DNA from 3 places in the Pseudomonas sp. DCA-1 genome. Region 1 is predicted to be linked to each of the others. Evidence: riboswitches for the same ligand, from Rfam matches in the RefSeq annotation. Region 1 holds a riboswitch; each other region holds the start of a gene.
The links. A riboswitch is a leader RNA that binds a small molecule or an ion and turns the genes downstream of it on or off. The one in region 1 is predicted to bind cobalamin.
Positions count from the first base shown of each region.

Region 1 (9,365 bases):
AGACGTGCGCAGGTGCAGGGTCTCGGAAAACGCCAGCCAGCCACGATCATGCAGGATTGCCCACGGCACATGCAGGGCTGACTCTACGCCGAAGTGCACGCCGTCGAGCAGGTTGTGGCCGGCGACGATGATGGCGCCCAGGGCGAGTAGCGCGGCGCGTGGCAGCCACACCAGCAGCGACAGGGCGATCATGCTGACGCCGATGGCCCAGATCACTTGCAGGTAAATCACGCTGGGGGGCAACTGGAAGGTCCAGGCGAAGTTGACCAGGGTGAACTCCAGCACCACCAGGAACAGCCCGCGTTTGAGCAGGAACGCCGAGACGTCGCCACGGCCCTGATACTTCTCGCCATACAGCCAGGCCGACAGGCCGGTCAGCAGGACGAACACCGGCGCACACAAGTGGGCGAGGGTGCGGCTGAAGAAAAGCGCCGGTTCCGTGGTGTCGATGGCCATGGGATCGCTGACCTGGTGGTGCAGGAAGAAAGTCTCGCGGACGTGGTCCAGGAGCATGAACAGGATCACCAGGCCGCGCAGGGCATCGATGCTCTGCAGGCGCTGGGTGATCAGCGTGGGCGTGGCGCTGGCACTTGTCATGGGCTGTCTAATAAGAATGGATTTCATGTGAAACGTTATCGTATAACAATATGCTAAAAGGGAATAGAGGTTTTTGTGTGGCCTGTGCCGGGCTCTTCGCAGCACAAGCCATCCAGATCAGAAGCTGTAATCCACCGTCGCGAAGTAAGACCGCGGCACCCCCATCAACCACTGCTGCCCGCTGAACGCCGACTGCACATACTCGCGATCGAACAGGTTGTTCAACTGCAACCCCAGCTTCACGTCCGGCAACACTTGCCAGGCGATGTTGGCATCGACCACGGTGTAGCCGGGGGCGCTGTGGTTATTGGCGGTATCGGCATAACGCTCATCCACATAACGCGCCCCCAAGCCGGCCTCTACCTGCTGGCCGAAGCCTTTGCTCAACCAAAGGTTGGCGGTACGCCGTGGCACGTTGGCCGGCCGGTTGCCTGCGCGGTCCTGCGGCAGACCGCCGACCATTTCGTCGAAGTCGTCGTACTTGGCGCGTACCAGCGATGCATTGGCCGACACCTGCCACTGATGGGCCAGGGCCAGCTCCAGCGTCGCTTCCAGGCCATCGGAGGTCTGCTGCCCGGCTTGTTGCTTCTCGTGCGTGATCGGGTCGTCGACCAGCAGCTTTTTCTTGACGATGTGGTAGGCGGCAAGCGTCCATTCGCCACGCCCCTCCCAAAAGCGCTGCTTGATGCCGGCCTCGGTCTGCTTCGCCTTGGTCAGGTCATAGTGCATCTGCGCGGGGCTGAGGCTGATGAGGTTGTTGACCCCGTCCTCGCTGGTTGAGTACTGGCCGTACAACGACAGGTCGTCGTTGAGTGCATACACCAGCCCCACGCGCCAGTTGCCACCTTGCAGGCTACGATCGCTGCGGCTGTCGTTGGTCAAGTTGTTGCGGTCGATGTGGTTCTGGTCGCGACGCACGCCGGTAACCAACGACAGGCGATCGCTCAATTGCAGGCGGTTTTCGGCAAACAGGGCAAAGGTATGGGTGGTCGAGAGCGTTTGCGGCCGCAACGGCGAGGCGCTATGGAACCCGCCGGGCTGTGGCTGCCACGGGTCGACGTAGTCGCCGCCGACATCGTTGTAGGGGGAATTGCTGTCGACGTTGAAGCGCACCTTGTTGTACTCGGCACCGAGCACGGTCTTGCTGGCCAGGCCGAACAGGGTGTGGTCGAAGGTGAAGGTCTGGCGGTCGCCGAACTGCTCCTGGTTGTGCTTGATCTCCAGGTAGCTGCCGCGCAGCAGTTGCTGACGCTCTGCGTCCCAGCTGTAGTCCTCGGCGTTGCGCCAGTGGCGGCGGCTTTTGATGTAGTACAGCTGGTTGCTGGCGCTGAGCTGGTCGTTCAGCGCCCAGTCGGTTGTCAGCCGGGTCCATTCATCAACGTACTGCTGCACGTCGTTCTGTACGTTGTAGTTCTTTTTGCGCAGGCTGCTGCGGTAGTGGCCGTCGATCAGCGGGGTGCCGTAGTAGTTGGCAGGTTGTGCATCGCCGCGGTCATGGGCCAGCGTGAAGCTGAGGTCATCACTGGCATCGAAACGCAGCGCGGCGCTCATGGCCAGGCTACGTGAAGCGGTGCGGTCGACCCAGCCATTGCCGGCCTGCTGGTTCAGCGTCAGGCGGTAGCTCAGGCGCTCGCTGAGGCTGCCGCCGCTGTCCAGGCCGAGCTGCTGGCGGTCCCACGAGCCGTAACCCAGGCGCAGGTGGTTGCGCACTTCGCCGGCAAAAGGTTTTTTCGGGATCACGTTGATCACCGCGCCGGTGGCGCCTTCGCCATGCAGTACCGAGGCCGGGCCGCGAATCACCTCGATGCGTTCGACCATCCACGGGTCGACCGGGAAGGTCTGGGTGCCGGCACCGGTGTACAGGCGCGCGCCGTCGAACAGGGTCATCACCGAGCTGTGGCCGGCAAAGCCGCGGGCAGACAAGCCTGTACCGCCGTCCCCCGGTGAGCCGACGAAGGTAATGCCCGGCGAGCGGGTCACTGCATCCTGCACTGTGATGTTGTTGCGCTGCTGAATCTGCCGTTCGCTGATACTGCTGGTGCTGGCCGGCGTCTCCAGGGCACTGAGGCCAAGGCGCGAGCCTGCCTGGGTCGGCGTGGCCAGGTCGATGGTACGGCTGTCGAGGGTGTCGGTGATGGCCGTGGAAGGCAGGGCCAGAGGCTGCGGGTCGCGGTCATCAGCCAGCGCCGGCAGGGTGACGGCCAGGCAGGCCGCCAGAGGGTGAAGCTTGAACATACGGGACATGTCGTTCCACTGCTGCAGGAATGAATGGATCCCGGTGGAAAACACGCAAAGGCGAACCATGCAGGCAGGCGCGCGCACGGATTCCGGCCTGCGCCCGCCCACCGCGGGTTGCCAAGTGAAGCTCCAGGCCGGTCTCCGGGCTTGCGAGGGGCATGAAACCTTCACCTTCCCATGCCTGAGCACAGTGGTATCTCGAAGGGTTCGCTCGCTTACCGTTGCGGGGGCAGCACCGGACTTGTCGTGGGCAACACGACGCACCGGTTTCCCGTTTCACCCTGCGCGCGGCGGCGCAGGGCACCTGAAACTGGCGCGCATCTGACCATTGAAAGGCTGGGGCGTCAAATGTGGGTGTGCTGTGAGTGTCGCGAAAAAATCAGGTTGTGAGTTTGAAGGCAGGTTTGCCTGAACAGGCTAGCGCCCGCGGCGCCGCGATACCCGTGCCTCGATGTTCTTGCGCCCGATCAGCAGCGGCGGCTTCTCCACCACCGGCTCATCCGCCAGCCATTTGTACATCACCAGGCAGTCCACCAGCCCCAGGCGGGCATGACGGTAGGCCTTGGGCAAACGGCCGACTGTTTCAAAGCCCAGCTTGTGCCATAGCGCCACGGCCACTGCGTTGGTGGCTACCACCGAGTTGAACTGCAATGCCAGAAAGCCTTCCTGGCGCGCGAGCTTTTGCGAGTGCTCGCACATCAAGCGCGCCACGCCCCGGCCGCGCGCCTGTTCGCAGACCATGTAGCCGCAATTGCCTACATGCGCACCAGGCCCGGCAGCATTGGGCTTGAGGTAATAGGACCCCAGTAGCTCGCCATCTTCTTCGGCCAACAGCGTGTGCAAGGGCAGCTCCAGCCACAGCTGGCGGGCCTGCTCGAAGCTCAGCGCCGGGTCGAAAGCGTAGGTTTCACGGGCTTGGACAATGGCCTGGAAGGTGGGCCAGAAACGATCAAAATCTTCCGGCGTCATGGGGCGAATGTGGATCATGCGGGTTCCTGCGCGGGGTGAGCCGCCCAGTCTGGGTGGCGCGGCGCCGTCGCGCAAGGGCGACGACGCCGTTTGTGCTCAACCGTTGGCCTTGCCCACCGCGTCCATTGCGCGGGCCGAGTACACCAGCGCGGCACCGGCGTTCATGGCCACGGCCACGCCGAGGGCCTCGGCAATTTCCTCGCGGCTGGCACCCGCTTTGACGGCCTGCTGCGAATGCACGGCGATACAGCCGTCGCAGCGGGTGGTCACAGCCACGGCCAAGGAGATCAGCTCGCGGGTCTTGGCATCCAGGTGGTTGGTTTTGGCGCCTGCACCGCTGGCGGTCATGTAGCCGGCTACGGTGTCGGGTGAGAGTTGCTTGAGATCGCCGATGCCGGCCATCAACTGCTTACGGTAGGCGTCCCAGTCCATCATGCTCATCGTCTTCACCTTGGGGTGGTTGCGAGTGGAGCTTTCAGGCTAGTCGAAGAGTTGCACGTGTGAGGCGGTACTTTGGTTGGTAAACGCAGGTCACTCGTACAGTGGCCTGCGTTGAGCCTTCAGATGTAGATGAACACCAGCACCAACGCCGCGACCACTGCCCATTTTTCCAGGTAGTAGCGCATGCGGTTGCGCTTTTTCAGCGCCTTGCCACGCTCGCGGATCTTGTAGATGCGGGTGAACAGGCGGTTGATGCCACCGGTCTTGTCGCTGGCGTCGTTGGGCGCAGCGGCAGCGGCCATCACGTTGCGGCTGAACCAGCGGTTGAACGCAGTTGCCCAGCGGTACTTGAGCGGGCGTTCGACGTCGCAGAACAGGATGATGCGGTTGTGCTCGGTGGTGTTGGCCGCATAGTGGATGTAGGTTTCGTCGAAGATGACCCCCTCACCATCGCGCCACGCGTATTTCTCGCCGTCCACATCGATGTAGCAGCCATCGTCATTCGGTGTGTCCAGGCCCAGGTGGTAGCGGTAGGAACCGGCATACGGGTCACGGTGGCGCACCAGCTTGGCACCGGGTGGCAGGGTGGCGAACATGGCCGCCTTGACCGTGCCGATGCCTTGCAGCAGCTCGGTCGTGCGTGGGCAAAGGGCCATTGCCGACGGGTGGCTTTCGCCATACCACTTCAGGTAAAAGCGCTTCCAGCCGGTCTTGAAGAACGAGTTGAAACCGACGTCATCGTAATTGTCGGACTTCTTGATTTCACCCACGTGCAGCAACTGGCGACCTTCCTCGCGGATCTCCTGCCAGTGGTCCTGCAGCGGTTTCAGTTCTGGAAAGGCCTCGACCGGCAGGTAAGGCTTAGCCGGGTGTTTGGAGAACAGGTACAGGAAGCTGTTGATCGGGGCCAGGAAGCTGGAGTGGTCGCCCAGCTGGCGAGTCAGCTTGTGGCGAACCCGACCGCGCAGGTGAACATAGGCGATCGAGAGGACGAAGATGAGTACGAGTGCAATTTTCATGGACGTTTACTGGTCGAAGAATGGCCATGCGCCATGGCATGAGCCCGCCAGCATAAACAATCATGGGGGTAGTTTGTACTGATTGTTACGAAACTGTGGGGCGACATTGGTGTAATACCCTACAGTCTTGCGCAAACGTTTCATGTCAGGGAGTTGGTATGGTTCAGGATATACGCCCCAGTGGTAGTCCGTTCAAGCGGCTGTTCTTCGCCTTGCCGGTCAGCGACGCCCAGCGCCGTGACCTGGCCCAGTGGCGGCGAGGGCTGAACCTGCGCAGCGGCAAACCGGTGCCGGCCGCCAACTTCCACGTCACGCTGCTGTTCCTCGGTGATGTGGATACCGCGCAGGTGCCTGCGATTTGCGCGGCCGTCGACCAACTGGCGCTGCCAGCCTCGGCGCCGCGGCTGTTGCTCGACCGTTTGCAGGTGTGGCAGCGGGCCAGCGCCCTGGTGCTGGAGGCGCAGCAGGTACCGCCGACCCTGTTGCAACTGGTGTACGGTTTGCAGCAGGCGCTGCTGCCGTTGGGGATGGAGGCGGCCAAACGTGAGTATCGACCGCACCTGACGCTGTCCAGGGATTACCGCGGGCAGCCGCCCGAGGCCAGCAGCGCGCCGGAGTTTTACCTCACCGCACGACACTTTACGCTCTACGAGTCGCGCAAGGGGGCTTACTGGCCCTTGGCGCAGTGGCCGCTGGTGGACTGACCTGCAGGGGCCGTCCAGGTCAAGCAACTACACCGGCAAGCTCTGGTAAGGCAATTCATCCCCCGGGCTACGTTCGAACTGGCGCTTGTACTCGCGGCTGAACTGCGAGGTGCTCTGATAGCCCACCCGGTGCGCAGCCTGTGCCACGCCCAGGCCTTCGCCGATCAGCATCTGCTGCGCCTTGAGTAGCCGCAAGCGCTTCAGGTACTGCATCGGCGCCATGTCGGTGCAGCGCTTGAAGTGTTCATGGAAGGTCGAAACGCTCATGTTGGCGCGCGCAGCCAGTGCCTCCACGCTCAGCGGCTCGGCGTAGTGCTCGCGCAGGTGGGCGAGGGCGGCGCCGATGCGGGCGAAGTGCCCCTGTTGCTCCACCAGTGCCCGCAACACACCGGCCTGCGGGCCGCGCAGCGCGGTATACAGCACCTCGCGTACGCGCGCCGGGCCCAGTACCTTGGCGTCAAGCGGGTCCTGCAGGCAGTGCAGCAGCCGTTCCACACTTTCGCGCATTGGCGCATCCAGTGCTGCAGAGGTCATCGATTGCGGTGTTTGCGCCTGTACTGCAGCGTCCGGCACCAGGCCCATGCTCTGCACCAGTTCTCCTAGCACGCCACGGTCGATGCCCACCGCCACGCCCAGCAATGGCGCGTCAGGGGTGGCGAAGGTTTCGCACATGAACGGCACCGACAACGCCTGCACCAAGTAATGCCCGGCGCCGTACTCCAGGGTGCGCGGCCCCAGGCGCGCCAGCTTGCTGCCCTGGGCCAGGATCATCAGGCTTGGTTCGTAGATCTGCGGGCTGCTGGCCACATAGTGGTCCCAGCTCAGCACCTGCACCTGGGGCAGGTGCGTGGGCACAAAGCCTGGGCGCGTGGCGAGGCTGCGGATCAGTGCGCAAAGCGGCGCATTGGCATCGACGTGACGGGTCAGTTGCATGGTGGACCAAGGGCAGAGAATCAGACAGCTTGATCATCGCAGATTGAGGGCGTGGCGCCAGCTATGGGTTGGCATCTTCGTAGAATCAGGCATGCATGCCGGAGAATCAGCCGTGGGCGAGGCGGCAAACGGCGCGCAGAATGCGTCGCCTGAATCGTTTCACTTCACTGCGAGGCCCTGCATGTATACCGCCATCGGTTACGCCGCTCAAACCCCCACCAGCCCCCTGGCCCCCATGACGTTCCAACGCCGCAGCCCGCGCCCGGACGACGTCGCCATCGACATTCTGTACTGCGGCGTGTGCCACTCCGACATCCACCAGGCGCGCAACGAATGGGGCATTGCCGTGTACCCGCTGATGCCGGGCCACGAGATCATCGGCCGGGTCACGGCGGTGGGCGACAAGGTCACCGCGCACAAGGTCGGTGACCTGGTGGGCGTTGGCTGCATGGTCGACTCGTGCCGTACCTGTGAAGCCTGCGCCAAGAATCTGGAGCAATACTGCCTGGAAGGCCCGACCATGACCTACGCCACCCCGGACCGGGTCGATGGCAGCAACACCATGGGGGGGTATTCCAGCAGCATCGTGGTCAGCGAGCACTTCGTGGTGCGCATACCAGCCGGTATGGACCTGCCCAGCGCTGCGCCTATCCTGTGCGCCGGCATCACCACCTATTCGCCGCTCAAGCACCACGGCGTGGGCCCGGGCCACAAGATCGGCATCCTCGGCATGGGCGGCCTGGGCCACATGGGCATCAAACTGGCCAAGGCGCTGGGTGCGGAAGTGACCCTGTTCACGCGCTCTCAGGCCAAAGCCGAGGAAGCGCGCCGCCAGGGGGCCGACCATGTGATCGTCTCCACGGATGCCGAGCAGATGCGCGCCGCTGCCGGCCGTTTCGATTTCCTGCTCGACACCATTCCGGTGCAGCACGACCTCAACCCGTACCTGGAAACGCTGAAGTTCGACGGGGTGCACATCCTGGTCGGCCTGATCGAACCGATTGACCCGGCATTGCATGCGGCCAACCTGGTGATGAAGCGCCGGGTGCTGGCGGGGTCGTTGATCGGGGGGATTGCCGAGACTCAGGAAGTGCTGGACTTCTGCGCCGAGCACGACATCCGCTGCGATATCGAGATGCTGGATATCCGCAACATCAACCAGGCCTATGAGCGGATGATTGCCGGTGATGTGAAGTACCGGTTCGTGATCGACATGGCCACGCTACAGGGCTGATTGATCGGTTGCCTGTACGGGCCTCTTCGCGGGCAAGCCCGCTCCTACACAGGGGTGATGTAGGGCTTGCGCGCGGTGGGGCCCGTACAGGCAGCAACGATGCAGCCGTTTTACCAGGCCATTGGCTTGTCCCAGCCCTTCCAGAACAACCATCGCCGCACCTCGCCGTGCGCCCCGGTACCGATCTGCCACTCGGGCCGCCCGCTATCCAGCGCAATCACCGAAATAACCCCCGCATGGCTCGCCGCCACCAGTGTTTGCCCGTCGGCGCTGATATCCATCGCACTGATGGTCGATCCCAGGTAATGCTGCCAATGCTCCGTACCCTCTTCGCCAAACGCCCGCAGGTAGCCATAGGCATCACCCACAATGTACTCGCCATCGCGCGCTACCCCCGCATACACCCTTGCGCCATCCTGCACCAGCGGGGTACGCGGGTCCTGGCTGTAGTAATCGGTATCCAGCCCGTGCAGGTCTGCCACCCTCACGGCCAGCGTGGCGCCGCTGTAGAAATGGCAGGCATTGACGATCAACTGGTCACCGGCGCGGTTGAACAAGGCAAAGTGTGGGTATTCGCTGCCCGGGCCGATGTGCGCCAGCGGCTTGAGCTGTTCGTCCAGAACAAGGTGCCGGCTGCCTTGCTCACCCACGACGATCAGCCGGCCATCCGCCGACACCGCACCATGCTCCATGCTCAGCCCCAGGCTGATATCGTCCGGGTCGGTGCCCTCGGCCAACTCATCGAGCACGCGTGCTTGCTGTGGCAGCAGGCGGGTCGCACCTTGGGTGGCCAGCACAAAGATACCTTCGGCACTCACCAGCAGCACGCGCTGGCCGTCGGGGAAGGGGATCAGCGCGGTCGGTGTGGGCGGCAGGTCGAACGGCTCGAACGGGTAACCTGGCGGCAACCCCTCCAGCCCCGTGGGCCAGGCCAGACGTTGCACCTGCGGGCCACCCCAGCCATCGGTCACACGCACGCCCTCGGCATTGGCCAAGGCGAAATAGCGCCGCGCCGGGCAGCGGCCAAAGTGTTCGACGCCGATGACCGGGGTTACCCCATGGTGGTCTATACGCACCACCTGGCCCTTGTCGTAAGGCATGCCGATACGTGCCAGCAGGCTGCCATCTTCCAGCAGCAGGACACTGCCGATGCCTTGGCCGTGCGCTTCGAGCAACGGTACCAAGGGCTGGTGCGCGGGTGGCCAGGCCTCACGGAAGGCCTGGCGCTGC
Region 1 covers NZ_CP169881.1:3,536,447-3,545,811, reverse strand. Annotated here, with positions in the region: gene ACE4QZ_RS16770 (DUF1624 domain-containing protein) at 1-597, opposite strand, end outside; gene ACE4QZ_RS16765 (TonB-dependent receptor) at 715-2,841, opposite strand; cobalamin riboswitch at 2,950-3,158, opposite strand; gene ACE4QZ_RS16760 (GNAT family N-acetyltransferase) at 3,253-3,822, opposite strand; gene ACE4QZ_RS16755 (carboxymuconolactone decarboxylase family protein) at 3,901-4,245, opposite strand; gene lpxO (lipid A hydroxylase LpxO) at 4,365-5,264, opposite strand; gene thpR (RNA 2',3'-cyclic phosphodiesterase) at 5,423-5,968, shown strand; gene ACE4QZ_RS16740 (AraC family transcriptional regulator) at 5,996-6,901, opposite strand; gene calA (vanillin reductase) at 7,083-8,135, shown strand; gene ACE4QZ_RS16730 (hypothetical protein) at 8,246-9,365, opposite strand, start outside.

Region 2 (9,365 bases), 830 kb from region 1:
GGTCGCGCGCGCAGGCACAGGCGATACTGGCCCGAAACAAATGTAGGAGCGAGCTTGCTCGCGATGCGCCGCGCGGGCGGCGCTGGCTCTCTGAGGCGCCACAAATGCCACAAATGCCACGACTTGCCAACGGCGTTCTATGCTCAAGAAACCGCGCATAGGGAGCCCCGCGTCATGTTCGATTTCCATCGCAAGTCTGATTTGGCAGAAATCCAGCGCAGCCGCCAGGCGCTGGCCGATGCGCAAGCCAAACTGGCTGCTATCAGCCGTTCCATGGCGATGATCGAGTTCGCCCCTGACGGTACTATTCTCGACGCTAACGAGCGCTTCTGCCAGGCCATGGGCTACAGCGCCGAGGAGCTGCGAGGTAAGCACCACCGGCTGTTCTGTGAGCCGGACTATGCAAAAAGCGCCGAATACCAGCAACTGTGGCGCGAGTTGGGGCAGGGCAAGGCAATCAGCGGTACGTTCGAGCGCATCGACAAGGCGGGGCGCGAAGTCTGGCTGGAAGCCAGCTACATGCCAGTGCTGGACGAGCAACGGCAAGTCACCAGCGTAATCAAGGTGGCATCTGACATCACCCAGCGGGTGGTGCTGGAGCACGAGAGCGAAAGCCTGCTAAAGGCCATCAGCCGCTCCATGGCGGTGATCGAGTTCACCCCACAAGGCCGGGTGATCAAGGCCAACCAGAATTTTCTCGACACCATGGGCTACCGCCTCGATGATGTGGTTGGCCGCCACCACGGGCTGTTCTGCCTGGCGCATGAACGCGAATCGGCCCAGTACCGCGAGTTCTGGGCTTCTCTGAACCGTGGCGAGTACCATTCACATCGCTTCGAACGCGTCAACAAGCAAGGCCAGACCGTCTTCCTGGAGGCCTCCTACAACCCGATCTTCGACAGCAAGGGCCGCCTGTGCAAAGTGGTCAAGTTTGCCAGCGACATCACCCAGCAGGTCTGCACCCAGCAAAGCGCCGCCCATGCCGCTCATGCCAGTTCGGTGCAGACCGATGCCTGCGCGCGCAAAGGTACCGAGGTGGTGCAACAGGCGGTGCAGGTAATCGAGCAGATTTCCCAGGAGCTTAACGACGCAGCGCGCAGCATCGATGCGGTGAACAAGCAGTCGGATGTGATCGGGCAGATTGTGCTGACCATCCGTGGCATTGCCGACCAGACCAACCTGTTGGCCCTTAACGCAGCCATCGAGGCTGCACGTGCCGGCGAGCACGGGCGCGGCTTTGCCGTGGTGGCCGATGAGGTGCGCAACCTGGCCGCGCGAACCAGCAAGGCCACCCTGGAAATTGTCGATGTGGTGCGGCAGAACCACGACCTGTCGCTATTGGCAGTGGCCAGCATGCAATCGAGCCTCAACCGCACCGGTCACGGCGTGGCGTTGGCCAATGAGGCGGGCACGGTGATCATGGAAATCCAGCAAGGCTCACGGCACGTCGTGGATGCCATCAGCCAGATCAGCTCGACGCTGCAATTGCACTGAGCGCCTCGCGCATCTCGTCAAGCAGTGCCTGCAGGCTGACTTGCAGTTGCGCGCGTTGTTCGGCGGTCGGCAGCCCTAGTGCGTGTGCGTGTTCGATAGCTTCACAGTCTTTGACCACGGTGCGCACCCTGATCATTTTGGCGCCACCCTTGATGCGGTGGGCCAAGGCACGCACTGCGTCATCAGGGGCGTCTGTTGCCAAGGCGCGCAGGGCGGCCAGGTCTTCACCGACACTGATCGACAATTGCTCCAGCAAATGCCGCGTCAACTGTTCGTCGTCCTGGGTCAGGTGGCGCAATTCGGCCAGGTCGAACCCACTATGGCAGGGGGCCGGCGACGGCTGCTGAGGGTGCACCAGGGGCAGATGGGTCTTGAGTGTGCGCAAGCCAATCGGCTTGAACAGGCATTCGTCCATGCCGCTGGCCAGGCAGCGAGTACGCTCCTCGGCCTGGGCGTTGGCGGTTACCCCAAGAATACGGCCTGCCGGCAGGCCGCGCTCGACCTCCAGGCTGCGAATGCGCCGGGTGAGTTCATGCCCGTCCATGACCGGCATGCTGCAATCGGTAATCACCAGGTCGAAACTCGCGTCCTGCCAGCGTGCGAGGGCGATTTCGCCATTTTCCGCCAGTGTCACGTGGTGCCCCAGGGTTTGCAGTTGCCGTTCCAGCAATAGCAGGTTGGCCGGGTAGTCGTCGACCACCAGGATATTGAGCGGGCCGCTGCTGCTTTCAGGCGCCGTGAGTTGCTCTTGCGCTTGTGCCGGTGCTGCGCAGACGGGCAACTGCAGGTTGACTTGCACCCGGGTGCCAACGCCCTCGACGCTCTGAAGGCTCAAGGAGCCGCCCATCAGTTCGGCCAGGGTACGGCTGATGACCAACCCCAAGCCAGCCCCTTGACGTGCCCTGGGCCCATCGACCTGAACGAAGGCATTGAACAGCCTGGCCTGGTCGGCGGGACGGATGCCGATGCCGGTGTCGCGCACATTCAGCTCGATTGCCAGATTGCCGTGGCCGGCAACTTTGGGTAGCAGCAGACATGCCTGGACTTCACCACGGTCGGTGAACTTGATGGCGTTGCTGATCAGGTTGGACAGAATTTGTTTGAGTCGCAGTGGGTCAGCCAGCACCCATACCGGTTCTGCCGGCAGCTCGCCCTGCAGATGCAACCCTTTGGCCCGGGCATTGCCTTCGAACACCCGCAGCGTGGCGCGCACCAGCTCGACCAGATTGGTAGGCACCGGCTGCAGGCTGATGTGCCCGGATTCGATGCGAGAAATATCGAGAATATCGCCAATCAGCTCAAGCAGGCCAATGGCCGAATCATGGGCGGTCTGCAAGGTCTGGGAGTCGCTGCGGCCGCTGCGGCTATCTTCCAGGGCCAGTTCCAGCAGACCGATCACGGCATTCATCGGGGTACGGATTTCATGGCTCATGGTGGCCAGGAAGGTGCTTTTGGTCTGGCTGGCCTGTTCAGCGTCGTCCTTGGCCTGGCGTAACTGCTCCAGCAGCCCGCGGCTCAGCGCAAGCTGTGCCTGCAGCGCGTGCTGTGCCTCGGTTCGCTGGTTGATCAGCTTGCGCAGGTAGCTGTTCCAGAACACCACCCCGGCCAGCAGCAGGGCCGACAGTACGAGCACCTGCAAGGCCAGGGTGCGGTAGTCGCGCCATGGGCTGTCGCTCACCAGTGTGCTGGTACGCCAGCGGTTGATCAGTTGGTCGAGTTCTTCAGGCGGAATGCTTAGCAGCGCCTTGTCGAGAATGGCCTGCAACTGGGGCTGGTCGGCGGCTACGGCAAAAGCGGCAATGGCCGGGGCATCGTCGAGCACGCCGGCGATGCGCAAACGTTCCTTGAACACATGGCTGATGTAATAGGTAGCATTGATATGGCTGCTCAGGGCCACGTCGGCAACACCGTTGGCCACGGCCTCCATCTGGGCGAGGGGGTTGTCAACTTCGACCAGCTCGGCCTGTGGGTATCGCTGTTGCAAAACGGCCTCCTGGGGGGAACCGCGCACCAAGGCGATGCGCTTGCCATCCAGGTTCTTGGCCTGTGCAGATGATTCGCCGTCGTCACGGGTGACGAGCACGCGCGGGCTGACCAGGTAGGGGCGGGTGTAGCGCAGTTGCTTCAAGCGGTCGGCGCCATAGCCCAGCGCGCCGATCATCTGTGCCTCGCCGTGGACCAGGCGGTCGATCATGACCTGCGATGAAGCACTCTCGACCGGTTTGAACTGCAGCCCCGTGCGCAATGAGATCTGCTTGAGCAGGTCCAGGGTGATACCGCTAGGGCGGTGCTGAGCATCATTGAACGTCAAAGGTGCCAGCGAGGTATTGACCAGTACGCTGATCGTGGGGTGGGCGGTGATCCAGGATTCTTCTTCTTCGCTCAAGGCAGTGAGGTGGCGCTGCAGCAGCAGGCTGGTGTTACCACTGCTCCAACGGCGCAGAATGTTCAAACGTTCACTTTCGCTTATACGTGACAGCGCCTTGTCCACCAGCCGATGCAAGCGCGGGTTGTCGCTGGCGATGGCGAAGGCAAAAGCTTCTGGGGCCAGTTGGGAGAAATGGTCGATTTTCAACGTGCCCTGAAAACTTTTGCCGATCATGTAGTCGGTGCTGATGGCATCGCCCAGATAGGCGTCTGCCTCGCCCAGCACGACGGCAGCGAGCCCGGCCAGGGTCGAGCGGTACAGGCTCAGTTGCGCCTTGGGGTACTGGGCGCGAACGCTGGCGGCCGGCAGGTAATGATCGACCATCGCCAGGCGCAGGCCGGCAAGGTTGGGCGTGCTTTTCAAGCTGCGCCCCTCGAGGGTGACGATCACTGGCAGGTCGTCGGCATAGGGGGTGCTCAGGCTAAGTTGGGCGTCCGCCGCTTCGAAAGCGTTGGAGCTACCCAGCAAGTCGATACGGCCATCACGCAGGGCAGTGATGGCCTCGTGACGGCTGTCAAAACGGCGTACTTCAATGGGTATGTCAAGCTGTTCGCCGATGATGCCGGCGTAGTCTGCACTCAACCCCTCATAGTCATGCTGACTCACGTTGATTTCGAACGGGGGGTAGTCGGGGCGCGCACTGCCCAGTACCAGGCGTTGGTGTTGTTTCAGCCAGTTGCGGTCCTCGCCGGATAACGCCAGCGGGGCAGCGGCACTGATTGAGCGTGCCAGCAGATGGCGTGGTTCGCTGCTGGCCTGCAGCACCATGGAGTTGGCCAGACCTAGAGCCAGAAGGACGCTCGCCAGCAGCTGTTTCATGGCAGCCGAGCGCTCAATAGACGTTGTTGCGCTTGGCCAGGTCGACCATTTCCACCAGCGACTCGGTCTTGAGCTTTTCCATGATACGGCCCCGATAGGTGCTGATTGTCTTCGCGCTGAGGTTCATGCAAGTGCCGATGTTCTTGTTGTTCTCGCCGCGCGCGAGGCGCCGCAGCACTTCCATTTCCCGGTTGGAGAGACTGGCCAGGCGCACTGGCTCGCTCTCCAGCGAGTTGCTGTTGACCGACATCTGCGGAAAGGTCGAATAACCCTTGGTCAGGGCCTTGAGGGCGAACAGCAGAGCCTCGTGGTCCTCTTCCTTGGTGACGAAGGCGCCTATCCCGGCATCCAGGCAGCGGCGTACATACAGGTCAGTGGCCTGGCCGGTCAGCACCATGATCTTCGGTACCGGCTCCAGGCTCTGCAATCGCTTGATGACTTCCATACCGTCCAGGCCAGGCAGGCCGATGTCGAGGATGACCACGTCCGGGCGCAGTTCGCGGGCTACCTGAGCCACTTCACTGCCATTGCCGACCTCGCCGACGACATGGAAGCGCTCGCGCTCGAGCAGTAGGCGCAAGGACAGCCGGACAATAGGGTGGTCGTCGACGATCAGCACGGTTGTCATGAGGAAAACTCCTGTAGGGATGTGGTCCGCTTCCTGGAACACTCAGGAATACGTCTGCAAGTGGGGTTATCGGAAGCGCTGCACGATACGACCATTCCCGAAGTTTGGTAATGCCGAGTATAGAAGTGTTGAAATCCTCAGTGCTTATTGTTGAAAAATCCTACAAGAAACAGGAAAGACATCACCCTGAAACAGCGGTGATGCCGATTCTTTGCAGTTGCTCAGGCGCAGGCTGCGTGCGGTTTGTGTATACGCAGTGTGGAGGCAGGGTTGTTGGCCAATGCCTGCCCGACCCGCGTCGGGCGGGCTACCAACTGCCCGGTACAATTCGGGCAGCGGCCTTGGAAGCGGGTTTCGGCACAGGCACGGCAGAACGTGCATTCGAAGGAGCAGATCAGAGCGTCGGGGCTGTCACCCGGCAGGTCGGCATCACAACACTCGCAGTTGGGGCGTAACTCCAGCATGGGCATGACTCCTGTTCGCAGGCGTAAACCCGGAGTCTGCTACGCCCGAGGCAAGGCTGGCAATGTTCAGTCGCCAGGGCGGTACAGGTGGGCATGCCCGGCACGGTACAAGGTCGATTCGGCGAACGGCGTATCCCCCAGTACATGACCTACCAGGATCAGCGCCGTGCGCCGGAAATCCTTGGCCGCTACGCGTTCGACAATGTCACCGAGGTTGCCGCGCACCCAATCCTGGTCTGGCCAGGTGGCCCGATGCACCACCGCAACCGGGCAGTGCGCGCCATAGTGCGGCACCAACTCATCGACAATGCGCGACAGGTGCTTGACCCCCAGATGAATTGCCAGGGTGCTGCCATGGCGCGCCAGGTCGCCCAATTGCTCACCAGGTGGCATGGGCGAACTGTCGCCATAACGGGTAAGGATCACCGTCTGCGCCACTTCAGGCAAGGTCAGCTCGCAGCCGAGCAGGGCGGCGCTCGCTGCCGTGGCGGTAACGCCGGGGATGACCTGGTAATCGATGCCTAGCGCCTGCAGGTGGCGGATCTGCTCACCGATGGCGCCGTACAGGCTGGGGTCGCCGCTATGCACCCGGGCCACATCCTGACCTTGTTCGTGCGCGCTGCGCATGGCAGCGATGATCTGTTCCAGATGCAGTTCGGCGCTGTTGATCACGGTTTCGGCCTGGTGGCCTTCGAGCACGGCGGCGGGCACCAGTGAACCGGCATAAATGATCACTGGGCACTGACGAATCAGCCGTTGGCCCTTGACCGTGATCAGCTCCGGGTCGCCGGGGCCGGCACCGATAAAGTAGATGGTCATGCTAAGTCCTGGCAAGAAAGAGGGTACGAAACGTTCAGCAGGCCAGGGCGAGCGTCGCCGGGCCCAGTACCTGGCGCGTCAGTAGCAGGCTGGCTGTACCCTGCCGCTGGCTGGCCAGGGCCAGTGCCGCGCTCTCGGCTACGCCCCAGCAGCCGCTGTGCCGGTAGGCAGCGGCGGACCGGTGGCTGAGCAGTGGTTCATAGGGTTGCAGTTGCGCGACATGGTACAGCACCAAAGGCAAACCTAGGTGCTCTGCCAGTTGCAACAACCCGGGCTCGTCGGCCTTCAGGCTGATGCTTGCGATGCCGCGCAGGTCAGCCAACGCCAGGCCCTGGTCGTCCAGAGCCTGGTGCAGCAAGCGATGCAAGGTGTCCGCCGGGCAACCCTGGCGGCAGCCAAAACCGGCGTAGAAGGCAGGCATCAAGCCTGGCTGGAACGGCGGAACAGCCAGGCGCTGAGCAGGCCCAAGGCCAGCCAGAAGGCGGCGTTGGTCAGCCAGGAGGCGACTTTGAACTGGGTTTCCAATGCTTCGGGGGCCAGGCTTTCGTGCACCTCCGGTTGCGGCGCACCGATGACATGAGGCATGACCAGCAGCACGGCGCCCAGCGCCTTCAGCAGCCAGTGGCGGGCAAACACCAGCAAGGCCAGGCCCAGGGCTGTGGCACTGGCTGTACCGACCCACCAGGTCTGGCGTTGCCCCAGGTCGGCGGCCGCAGTACCTGGCAGTTCTGGTGGCAAGCCCAGGGTTGGGGCCAGGCAGAACACGGCGAAGCCAGCCAACCCCCACAATGCGCCAGTGGCGGCGCGTTTGGGCTCGCGAAGGCTGTACAGGGCGGCGAGGATCAGGGCGAAGCCGACCGCGACCACCAGGTTGCCGCCTGTGGTGGACAGCACGCGCTGCCAGCCGTCTTCCGGCGACCAGGCTTCGGCGCTGTGTTCATGAGCGGCCACTTCGCTACCGTGTTCGTGGTGTGCGGCCGGGGCCGAGGACTCGTAGGTTTCCGCCTCCAGAATCAGCGGAGCAACCCAGAAGCTTTGCAGCAAGGTCAGCAACAGGGCTGCAAGGAGCCCGCTGAAGCCCGCAGTACGGGCAATGCGCGTGATCATCAGGCGTACTCAGTGGCAGGGGAAGGCGGCGCTGTGGCGGGTGTCGTGGGCGGCGTTGTGCACGGCCTCGATGTGCGAGAACCCGGCAAAGTAGACCAGGCACAGACCCAGCAAGCTGGCACCGACGGCGATGGTTACACGCCGGCTGAGGGTAACGGGGGTAGCAAGGCTGTGTTGTTTGGCGCTGGTGACGGGCATGACGCGATCCTCTGCTTTTTTGTGGGCAACGGGCGAGCGCGGCAGCCCCGGACGTGGTCGCCCAAGGGAATGCAACAGCGCCCGCCCACCGCGGGGTGTTCATGAACGTCAGGCCGGTCTCCGGGCTTGCGAGGAAGAGCTGGGCTCCTGGAACGCGTCACCTTCCCATGCCGTACTACAAGGCACAGTGGTACAGACGCTTCACTCGCTTACCGTTGCGGGGGCAGCACCGGCATTGTCCGGCCCTGCAGAAGGGCCTGGGACGCACCGGTTTCCCGTTTCACCCCGTGAGGGGCACCTGAACGCGAGGCATAAGGAGAGCATGGGGCGGGCTTGGCGTCAATGTCATACACAGCGCGAGGCTGTCGAACAGCAGGTACTACAGGCTCAGGCCCGCAGGCAGAAGTGCAGGAACCGGGCGTTCACCCGCGGGCGAATGCCGCCAGCTTGTCGCCATCCAGCCGGTAACGCACCCACTCATCCTGCGCCTCGGCCCCCAGTTTCTGGTAGAAGCCGATCGCTGGCTCGTTCCAGTCCAGCACGCTCCATTCCAGGCGCCCGCAGTTGTTCGCCACCGCTTCGCGGGCAATGTGCTGCAACAACTGCCGGCCAGCGCCATCGCCGCGTTGTTCGGGGGTTACGTACAGGTCTTCCAGATAGATGCCATTGCGCCCGAGCCAGGTCGAGTAGCTGTAGAAGTACACGGCAAAGCCGATTGCACGGCCATCACGCTCGCACATCAGGGCGTGCACAGTGCTGCCTTCGTCGAACAGGCTGTGCTCGATGTCGGCAAGGGTGGCGACTACCTCGTGGCGAGCGCGTTCGTATTCGGCCAGTTCGGTGATGAAGGTGAGGATCTGCTCGGCATCGGTATGCACGGCAGGGCGAATGGTGAGGCTCATGGTGACGGCTTCCTTGGTCCGGATTGGCGATACAGTGATGTGTATCTACGTAATTTAATCAAACTGTACCAGTCGCTGGGAAAGGCGACTCCGGTAGTGTGACAGCACCTATAAAGAAAGTGGAATGCCCGCCATGCTTGCCTCTGCCGACCTGCTGACCGCCTTCGTGCTGTTTGCCTTCGTGTCTTCCATCACGCCAGGCCCCAACAACACCATGTTGCTGGCCTCGGGGGTAAACTTCGGCGTGCGCCGCTCGGTCCCTCACGCCTTGGGTATCAGCTTTGGTTTCATGGTGATGGTACTGGCCGTCGGCCTGGGGCTGGGCGAGGTGTTCAAGGCCTGGCCGCCACTGTACACAGTGCTGCGCTACACTGGCGCCGCCTATCTGCTGTACCTGGCCTGGAAGATCGCCACTTCCGGGCCGGTCGGCACGGCCTCGTCCAGTGCCCGCAAACCGCTGGGCTTCTGGGGAGCAGCGGCGTTCCAGTGGGTCAACCCGAAGGCCT
Region 2 covers NZ_CP169881.1:2,711,274-2,720,638, forward strand. Annotated here, with positions in the region: partial or broken gene ACE4QZ_RS12680 (PAS domain-containing protein) at 280-909, shown strand; partial or broken gene ACE4QZ_RS12685 (methyl-accepting chemotaxis protein) at 1,075-1,494, shown strand; gene ACE4QZ_RS12690 (transporter substrate-binding domain-containing protein) at 1,469-4,741, opposite strand; gene ACE4QZ_RS12695 (response regulator transcription factor) at 4,755-5,369, opposite strand; gene ACE4QZ_RS12700 (DUF1272 domain-containing protein) at 5,591-5,833, opposite strand; gene cobM (precorrin-4 C(11)-methyltransferase) at 5,900-6,652, opposite strand; gene ACE4QZ_RS12710 (cobalamin biosynthesis protein) at 6,687-7,073, opposite strand; gene ACE4QZ_RS12715 (CbtA family protein) at 7,073-7,759, opposite strand; gene ACE4QZ_RS12720 (CbtB domain-containing protein) at 7,769-7,957, opposite strand; cobalamin riboswitch at 8,051-8,274, opposite strand; gene ACE4QZ_RS12725 (GNAT family N-acetyltransferase) at 8,380-8,859, opposite strand; gene ACE4QZ_RS12730 (LysE family translocator) at 8,984-9,365, shown strand, end outside.
Region 2: it holds a riboswitch for cobalamin, as region 1 does, so the genes downstream of both, ACE4QZ_RS12720 (CbtB domain-containing protein) here and ACE4QZ_RS16765 (TonB-dependent receptor) in region 1, are expected to answer to the same signal.

Region 3 (9,365 bases), 410 kb from region 1:
ATCGCAGCCGTCGCCACTCAGGCTGGAGTTGCTGTAGATCAGGTTCAGGTCGATGCCCAGCCAAGGCCGCGACAATTCCAGTGACCAATCGGAAAAGGCATTCACCTGGCTACCATCACCAATGGTGAACGGTGTGCCCAGGCGGTGGTGGGCGAGCTTGACGGTGAAGTCGACGTCGAACATCGGCAGATGGCCGAAGTCGGCGAACAGCGTGCCGGTGCGGTTGTCGGGGTTGTCGCGCAGCGCCCCGCCGAAGCGGCTGCCCAGCACCGAAACACCCCCATACAGGGCGTAGCTGTCGGGGCCTGCGATATTTGGCTGACTGTAATGGATCAACCCTACCTCGTAGCCCAGGCTGCTGTCGAAATGGTGCTTGTAGCCCAGGTAACTGTCCAGGCGCAGGGTCGAGTTGTGGGTGACGCCCATGCTGGGGGCGTACTGGCCCAGGTACCAGCCATTGGGGTGGCTAAGGTCGAGCCCACCATGGAATGCGCCGACGGCGCTGGGTGAGATAAGCCCTTGCGCCATGCTGCGCGAGGGAGTGGTACCGAGTGTAAAGTCGAAATCGCCCAGTTGGCGTTTCATCTGCTGGGCTAGCGATACGGAGCTGAAAAGCAGCGCAGCACTCAGCAACAGAAGGGGCCTGATCATGGTCTCCGTCCTGGAAGGCTTGCGGTTGAGCGGTAGAGGATACCTGCGCAAGTGGAGGGAGGGAACCGCCGGCTAGCCCGTTCAGCCTTTGGTCGAAGGTTCAGCGTCGGTGGTCTCGGTCACCACAGGCAGCTTGCCGGCACGCAGGATTACCCGCCGTTGCTGCTCGTAATTGTCCAGCGACAGGCCGCGGCGCTGTAAGGCTTCCAGTTGCAACTGGCGAGTTTCTTCAGCGGTGTACGGGCGCAGCTCAGGGTGGCTGGCACAGCCGCTGATCACGGTGATGGCGAAAACGACAAGGACGGCGGCAAGCTGGCGGGCCAGGGCATTCATCGGTTAGCTCCAGGGCAATCTAGTAGGCAGCGAGGGGATGGAGCTAGGTTATGCGGCCACAGCGTTCGGTAGAAATTGCCCTGCTCGATAGTGACTATCGACGGTTCCGAGGAAGCAGATCGGGGTCACCTAGGTACAGGTCTAACTGCTCGACGACGATGCGCCCCAGGCCCTGACGGGCATCGAAGCAATGCGGCGTGCTCGGTACGGGGCGGAAGGAAGGCTTGTCGCTGGGTGTACCGGTTGTTGTGTCTGGGCGCACTTCAAGTTCGGGCGGGCAACACAACTATTGCCCCAACATCTGTCGCACCAGCCATTGCCCGGCCGGCCCCAAGGCACGTCGGCTCGACCAGGCCACATCCATATCCACCCGCCGGGGGTAACCCGCTATCTGCAACTCCACCAGCTCGTGGCCAAACCGTCTTACCAGGCCCTGGGCAGTTCGGCCCAGCCAAACCCGCGCACGGCGAACTCCAGCAGGGTAAGGTAATCCGGTGCCGACCACGCTTGGCCACGGCCATGGTGCAGGCTGGGGGCATAGGTCTTGATATACAGCTGTCGTGCGTTCTCCAGATGCTGTGCCTTTACTTGCGGCAGGCTTGCCAGCGGATGCTCGCTGGCGACATATACGCCGAACTCTGCCTGCTCCGGCAAGCGCGCCACGGCCACGTCGGCGGGGTAGCCGGGCTGTGTGGCAAGGATGCCGACATGGGCCAGGCCCTGCTGGATCATCTCGATCACATCAGCGTCCTCCGCCGGGCCGCAGCGTAGCTCGGTATGGGGGTAGTGCTGGGCGAAACGAGTCATCACCGCCCCTTGGAACGTTACGCTGTAGCTGTCCGACATCACCACAGATACCAGCGCCTCGACATTTTGCGCCAGTCGCACTGCCAGCGCATCGAGCTGGGCGCTGGCATCGAGAATCGCCTCTACATGGCTCCGCACCTGCCTACCCGCTTCATTCAGCGTGGGGTGGCGGCCACTGCGATCAAACAGCGGGCAGCCGATATCGGCCTCGAAATTGGCAATGGCGATGCTGACGGTGGACTGGCTTTTGCGCAGCTTGCGCGCCGCCGCAGAAAACGAACCGAGTGATGCGGCTTCGGTAAAGGCGACCAGAGCTTCGGGAGAGTATCGCATGGTATTGATAAAACCGATGGCAGCTATATCGCGAGTATCAGTTCTATCAAAGAGAATGGGAAGCACGACTCACGCAATGGATGGAATTTGCAATGAAAAACGTGTCTTTCACCGAACGCCTGGTCCACGCGGTTGGCTATGAAGTTTTCGCGGTACTGCTGTGTGCGCCGCTGCTGTCCTGGATCATGGGCAGGTCATTGGCAACGGCGGGCGCGCTGGCGGTGACCCTGTCGGTAATCGCCATGTTGTGGAACATGGCCTACAACGCACTGGTCGATCGCTGGGTGCAAACCGAACGCATCAACTGGAAGGCCAGTATGCGTTTCGTGCACGGTCTTGGCTTCGAAGCCGGCCTGGTGGTGTGGTGCCTGCCGGTGGCGGCTTGGATGCTGGAGATTTCGCTGCTGCAGGCGTTCATGGTGGAGCTGGGCTTCTTCGTGATCATCCTGCCCTACACCGTGGTGTACAACTGGGCGTTCGACAAAGCCCGGCACCTGCTGGTGCAGCGGCACCTGGCATGATTCTGCAACCCTGCGCGGTTCACTGATCGGGGGCACAGGTCGGTGGTTGGGCGCAGCCGGTGCCATGCCCCGCGCCGTCTGCTTTGCGGGTAAAAACCGCTCGAGGTGACCGTATAAACCCAAGAAAAACGGGGCATGCCATTACTGGCATGCCCCGTTTTCATACAGCTGATGCGCCTCAGGCGACCTTGACGATCCAGCCTGCCGGTGCCTCTACATCGCCGCTCTGGATACCGGTCAGCTCGTTGTAGAGCTTCTGGGTAACCGGGCCGACCTTTTCCAGGTCGTGGAACACGTGCAGCTTGCCGTTGTACTCGATGCCGCCGATTGGGGTGATCACGGCTGCGGTACCGCAGGCACCGGCTTCGACGAAGCGGTCCAGCTTGCTGATCTCGACATCGCCTTCGATCACGGTCAGGCCCAGGCGCGATTGCGCCAGTTCCATCAGCGAGAGGCGAGTGATGCCTGGCAGTACCGAGGCCGATTTCGGGGTAACGAACTCGTTGTTGGCGGTGATGCCGAAGAAGTTGGCCGAGCCGACTTCCTCGATCTTGGTGTGGGTCAGCGGGTCAAGGTAGATGGCATCGGCGAAGTTGGCCTTCTTCGCTTCAGCGCCCGGCTGCAGGCTGGCAGCGTAGTTGCCACCGACCTTGGCTGCGCCGGTGCCCTGCGGGGCAGCACGGTCGAAGCTGGAAATCTGGAAGTTGTGCGGCTTCATGCCGCCCTTGAAGTACGAACCAACCGGGATGGCGAACACCGAGAAGATGAACTCGGGGGCGGTGCGCACGCCAATGTTGTCGCCGGTGCCGATCACGAACGGGCGCAGGTACAGGGCGCCTTTGCCGTGCGGTGGCACGAACTTTTCGTTGGCCTTGACCACTTGCTTGCACGCTTCGATGAACACATCGGTCGGTACGTGCGGCATCAGCAGGCGTGCGCAGCTGCGCTGCATGCGGGCGGCGTTCTGGTCCGGGCGGAACAGGTTGATCGAGCCGTCCTTGCAACGGTAGGCCTTCAGGCCTTCGAAGCACTGCTGGCCGTAGTGCAGGGCCGTGGAGCCTTCACTGATGTGCAGTACGTTGTCTTCGGTCAGGGTGCCCTTGTCCCACTCGCCATTGCGCCATACGGACAGGTAGCGTTTGTCGGTCTTGATGTAGTCGAAACCCAGCTTGTCCCAATTAATGCTTTCGTTGCTCATGACACCCTCATTGTCTTGCAAGTGCCCGATCGCTCGGGCTGCTGTTATATGCGCACCATGCCACCTTAAACCATCCTTGGCGGATCGGGAACGGCCAGTCACGAATTGATAGGCTGCGATGCTTTTTTTTCGGTTTCTACAACCGCAAGTACTCATCCAGCGCCAGGTTTTCCAGCAATACCGCATCATGGGACGCCACTATCAGCGCCCCGCGAAACTGCCCAAGCATGTGTTCCAGGGCTGTCAGCGATGGCAGGTCCAGGTGGTTGCCGGGTTCGTCCAACAGCAACAGGTCGAGCGGCCGTTCGCGGTACAGCACGGCGGCCAGCGCCGCCTTCATACGCTCGCCGCCGCTAAGCAGGCCACTGGGCAGTTCGATACGGGGCGCATCCAGGCCCAGTTGCGCCAGGCGGCTGCGCAATTTTCCCTGGGCCAGCGTCGGGTTGGCTTGGCGTAGGTGTTCGAGCACGCTACGGTTGCCTGGCAGGGTGCTGCAGTGCTGGTCGAGCAGGGCGGTCTCACCACTTAGGCGCACGTTGTCGGGCGATGCCGGCAATTCCCCATTCAGCAGCCTGAGCAGGGTGGACTTGCCACTGCCATTGGCGCCGATCAGCCCTACGCGCTGGCCCAGGCACAAGCGCAGGTCAAGCGCTTCACGGGTGCCATGGGGCAAGCAAAGTGCCTGCACGGCCAACACTTCACGGCCCGGATGACGCTGAGGGGTGGGCGTGTGCAAGGTAATAGCGCTGTCTCGCTCCACCTCGCGGGCGGCGTCACGCACTTTGCCCAATAGCGTTTGCCGAGCATCGCGATGGTCGCGGCGCTGCTTGCCGGCAGTGGCCTGGCTGCGCTCCTGCTTGCGGTCGACCAGGATCTTGGCTTGGTTGGCGTGCCTGGCTTGGCGCCCGGCCCGGGCCTGATGGCGCTCCAGGTCTTCGCGTTGGCGCTGCAGTTCACCGGCCTGGCGTTGCTGCTCCTGCTTCAGCCGGGCAAGTTGCTGCTGGGCCTGCGCCGTCTGGTTGGCTTTTTGCGCACTATAGAGGCTGTAGTTGCCACCATAGGCCTGCAAGCCCAGGCTGGATAATTCGACAATGCGTGCCATGTGCGCCAGCAGGCTGCGGTCGTGGCTGATCACCAGCAAGCCACGGTCCCAGGCTTCGATCATGCTCAGCAACTGGGCGCGGGCGTTGCTGTCCAGGTGATTGCTTGGCTCGTCGAGGATCAGGTAATCAGCATCGCTGAGCCACGCGCCAATCAGTGCCACGCGCATGGCTTGGCCACCGCTCAGGGTCCGAGCGGGCTGGCGCCAGTCAAGTTGACCCAGGCCGTGGCCCTGAAGCTGCAGTTGCAATTGCTCGCGCATATCCCAGCGCTCGCCAACGGTGTCGAAATCCTGGGGCTTGATGCTGCCTTGCTCGATGCGTTCCAGCGCCGCAATCACCGGCCCCACTTGAGCCAGGTCGGCCAGCGTGGCGCTGCGCTCGATGACTTGCTGATCCAGCAAGTGGACAGGCCCGAGGCGCCGACAATGGCCGCTGCTCGGTTCACGCTGGCCGGCAAGAATTTGCCCTAGCAGGCTTTTGCCCACGCCATTGCGCCCGACCAGGCCGGTGCGGCGTTGGTCGAAGGTTTCGTTGAGGTTGCTAAACAGCGGCCTGCCATCAGGCAAGACCAAGGAAACGCTGTCCAGCGTCAGAATCGACGTGTTCGTCATGTACATCTCCACAAATGCCGCGACATCTCCGGAACGAACCGGAGGCTGAAGACTGGCCGTCGAACGGACGGCGGCATCAATGGCGCATTGGACGAACACCTCGTAATTTAGGGAATGCGTAGCCTAACGGACCGTTTGGGGCCGGGTAAAGCACCGGCTGCCGGTTGGGGCTCAGCGCTGCGTCTGCAAGCGCTTGGCCCAGTCTCCGCCGTGGCCGTGCGCGCAGGCCTCTTCACTGTCGAATCGCACATGCCAGGCCGGATGGTCCAGCTGAATGCCGGCTTGCTCCAGCGCCAGGCCGGTAAGCGCCAGCATGCGCGCCTTCGCATCACCGACCACGGCCGCTGCCTTGTCGGCCTCTTGCTCGAATACCCAGGTGATACGCAGGCTGCTCGGAAAGTCCTCGGGGTCGAGGCGATGGGTAAGCCAACTGAAGCCGACAATCTCCGCCTTGGCGGCTTCGCAGGCATCGGTCAGGCACGCGACCAACTCCCGCTCCAGGCGACTTATCTCGCGTTTGCCCAATGCCTTCATGGGTTGGCCTCGTCATCGATCTGCTGGCAAAAGCGCAGGCGGTTGCCGAACGGGTCTTGCCCCTGCATCTGCAGAAAATCCAGGTAAAAAGCCTTGGCCTTGTCGGCGGAGAACATGCGCAATACCGGTAGGGCGGGGGCGAGGGGCATGGGGCGTCCTTGTCCGTTGAAAAAGTGCCACTGTAGCGCAGTTGCTGCCCTTATGGTCGACCAGCCGGCAGCAATGGTTGACCACCCGCCAGCCACTGCGTAGCCTTGCCCACTTCGAGGTTCTTCGGCATGGCCGGAGCTAAGACGGGAACGCGGTACAAGCCGCGGCTGCCCCCGCAACTGTAAGCACCGACAACGGATCGACACAGCCACTGCGCCAGCGCGCGGGAAGGCGTCATCCCGCCAGCCCGCTGTTCAACTGAACGGGGGCATGGAACGGTGCAAGCCAGGAGACCTGCCTCGTCACGTTTTCGACTTTCAACCGGGCGGGGTGATCCGGTGGCGAACAAGCCCGGCCGGTCCGGCCCGCGGCTGTCGTCCTGCATGCCCGCGCCACACTGCCAAGGGCAATGCGACATGAAAACACTGGCCAAGCTCCCCGTCACCATCGTCACCGGCTTCCTCGGCTCGGGCAAGACCACCTTGCTGCGCCACATGCTCGACAACGCCCAGGGCCGCCGCATTGCGGTCATCGTCAACGAGTTCGGCGAACTGGGCATCGATGGCGAAATCCTCAAGCAGTGCAGCATCGGTTGCACCGAGGAAGAAGCCAGCGGCCGCGTCTACGAACTGGCCAACGGTTGCCTGTGCTGCACCGTGCAGGAAGAATTCTTCCCGGTGATGCGTGAGCTGGTCGCACGCCGTGGCGACCTCGACCACATTCTCATCGAAACCAGCGGCCTGGCCCTGCCCAAACCATTGGTACAAGCGTTCCAGTGGCCGGAAATCCGCAATGCCTGCACCGTCGATGCGGTCATCACCGTGGTCGACAGCCCGGCCGTGGCCGCTGGCACCTTCGCCGCCTACCCGGACCAGGTCGATGCCCAGCGCAAGCTCGACCCTAACCTGGACCATGAATCGCCCCTGCACGAGCTGTTCGCTGACCAGCTGGCCAGCGCCGACCTGGTGGTGTTGAACAAGGCCGACCTGATCGACGCCGAAGGCCTGGCCAAGGTGCGTGCCGAGGTGGCCGAAGAACTGCCGCCGGCGGTGAAAGTGATCGAGGCCAGCAGCGGCAAGCTGCCACTGGACGTGCTGCTGGGCGTGGGTGCCGAGTCCGAGTCACATATCGATGGCCGTCGAACTCACCACGATTCCCACCACGACGGCGACGATCATGACGATCATGACCACGACGCTTTCGATTCCATCTCCATCGACCTGCCTGAAGCCGACGAAAGCCTGCTGCTCGATGCGCTGACCCAGCTGGTGGTGGAGTTCGGTATCCTGCGCGCCAAAGGCTTCGCCGCCATCCCGGGCAAGCCGATGCGCCTGCTGGTACAAGGTGTGGGTACCCGTTTCGACAAGCACTTCGACCGCGCCTGGCGTGCCGACGAGCCGCGCATTACCCGCCTGGTGCTGATCGGCCAGGACCTCGATGCTGCCCAGCTGGAAGCGCGCCTGCGCCAGGCACTGGGCGCCTGACCCATGCACCTGCTGCGGACCCAGCCCGGTGGTTTCGTACCGGATGACAGCATTGCCGACCTCGGCCAGACACCCGCCGAGCTGGTGATTCTCTGCAGCGGCGATTCGCACCTGGCATTGCTCGCCGACACCGCCGAGCAATTGCCCGAAGACTTTCCCGGCCTGCGCCTGGCCAACCCGATGCAGGTGCAGAACCATGCATCGGTCGACCTGTATGTCGACCAGGTGCTGCGCCATGCCAAGGTCATCCTGGTGTCGCTGCACGGTGGCGTTGGTTACTGGCGCTATGGTGTCGAACAACTGTTCGAGCTGGCCGCCCGTGGCGTGCAGCTGATTCTGGTGCCGGGCGACGACCGCCCAGACCCGGAGCTGACCAGCCTGGGCAACGTCCGCGGTGAGCAGGCCGAGCGGCTTTGGCATTACCTGCGCCAGGGCGGCAAGGCCAACGCCATCAACCTGTTCAACTACCTGGCCAGCCAGTGGCTGGGCCGCGACTATGCCTGGGACGAACCGCAGCCTTTGCCGCGCACGGCGGTCTATCACCCGGCCAACGGCAGCGCGACACTCGAGGACTGGTACCCGCACTGGCACCCCGAACAGCCGGTGGCGCCGTTACTGTTCTACCGCTCGCACCTGCAAGCGGCCAATACCGCCTTCATCGACGTGTTCTGCCAGCGCCTGCAGGCTGCCGGCCTGAACCCGTTGCCGATCGCCGTGGCCAGCCTCAAGGAAAGCGCCTGCCTGGAACAGGTCGAAGCCTGGCTGGACGAGGTCGGCGCCGAAGTGCTGATCAATACCACCGGTTTTGCCCTGTCCAGCCCCGAGCGCCCCAACCTGCGCCCGTTCCGTCGCGACATCCCGGTGCTGCAGGCCATCTGCGCGCAGGACAACCAGCCTGGCTGGGAAGCCAGCGAGCAGGGCCTGGGCGCGCGCGACCTGGCCATGCACATTGCGTTGCCGGAGCTGGACGGGCGCATCATCACGCGCCCGGTCAGTTTCAAGGACATGGCCTGGCGCAGCGAGCGCAGCCAGTCCGACGTTGTCTGCTACCGCGCCCACCCCGAGCGCATGGACTTTGTCGCCGAATTGGCCCGCCGCTGGGTCGAGCTGGCCCGCCTGCCCAATGCCCAGAAGCGTGTAGCCCTGGTGCTGGCCAACTACCCGACCCGGGATGGTCGCATTGGTAATGGTGTCGGTCTGGACACGCCCGCCGCCGCACTCAACATCCTCAAGGCGCTGCAGGCCGAAGGCTATCCGCTGGCCGAACTGCCGGGCAGCGGTACGCAACTGATCCACCAGTTGCTCGGTGGCGTGACCAACGACCTCGACCACCTCGACCAGCGCCCCTGTGCCCAGAGCCTGAGCCTGGCCGATTACCAGGTGGCCTTCGAGCGCCTGCCGCAGGCCAACCGCCAGGCAGTGCTGGAACGCTGGGGGCCGCCCGAACAGGACCCGATGTACCGCAGCGGCCGGTTGATGGTTGCCGGCCTGCGCTTTGGCTTGACCTTCGTTGGTATCCAGCCGGCGCGGGGCTACCAGGTGGACCCTAGCGCGGTGTATCACGACCCTGACCTGGTGCCACCGCACGGCTACCTGGCGTTTCACTTCTGGCTGCGTCACGCATTTGCCGCCGATGCGGT
Region 3 covers NZ_CP169881.1:3,129,400-3,138,764, reverse strand. Annotated here, with positions in the region: gene ACE4QZ_RS14835 (TorF family putative porin) at 1-651, opposite strand, end outside; gene ACE4QZ_RS14830 (hypothetical protein) at 733-984, opposite strand; partial or broken gene ACE4QZ_RS14825 (LysR family transcriptional regulator) at 1,271-2,124, opposite strand; gene ACE4QZ_RS14820 (multidrug/biocide efflux PACE transporter) at 2,217-2,645, shown strand; gene ACE4QZ_RS14815 (branched-chain amino acid aminotransferase) at 2,824-3,843, opposite strand; gene ACE4QZ_RS14810 (ATP-binding cassette domain-containing protein) at 3,980-5,557, opposite strand; gene ACE4QZ_RS14805 (hypothetical protein) at 5,729-6,091, opposite strand; gene ACE4QZ_RS14800 (hypothetical protein) at 6,088-6,240, opposite strand; cobalamin riboswitch at 6,341-6,558, shown strand; gene cobW (cobalamin biosynthesis protein CobW) at 6,658-7,725, shown strand; gene cobN (cobaltochelatase subunit CobN) at 7,729-9,365, shown strand, end outside.
Region 3: it holds a riboswitch for cobalamin, as region 1 does, so the genes downstream of both, cobW (cobalamin biosynthesis protein CobW) here and ACE4QZ_RS16765 (TonB-dependent receptor) in region 1, are expected to answer to the same signal.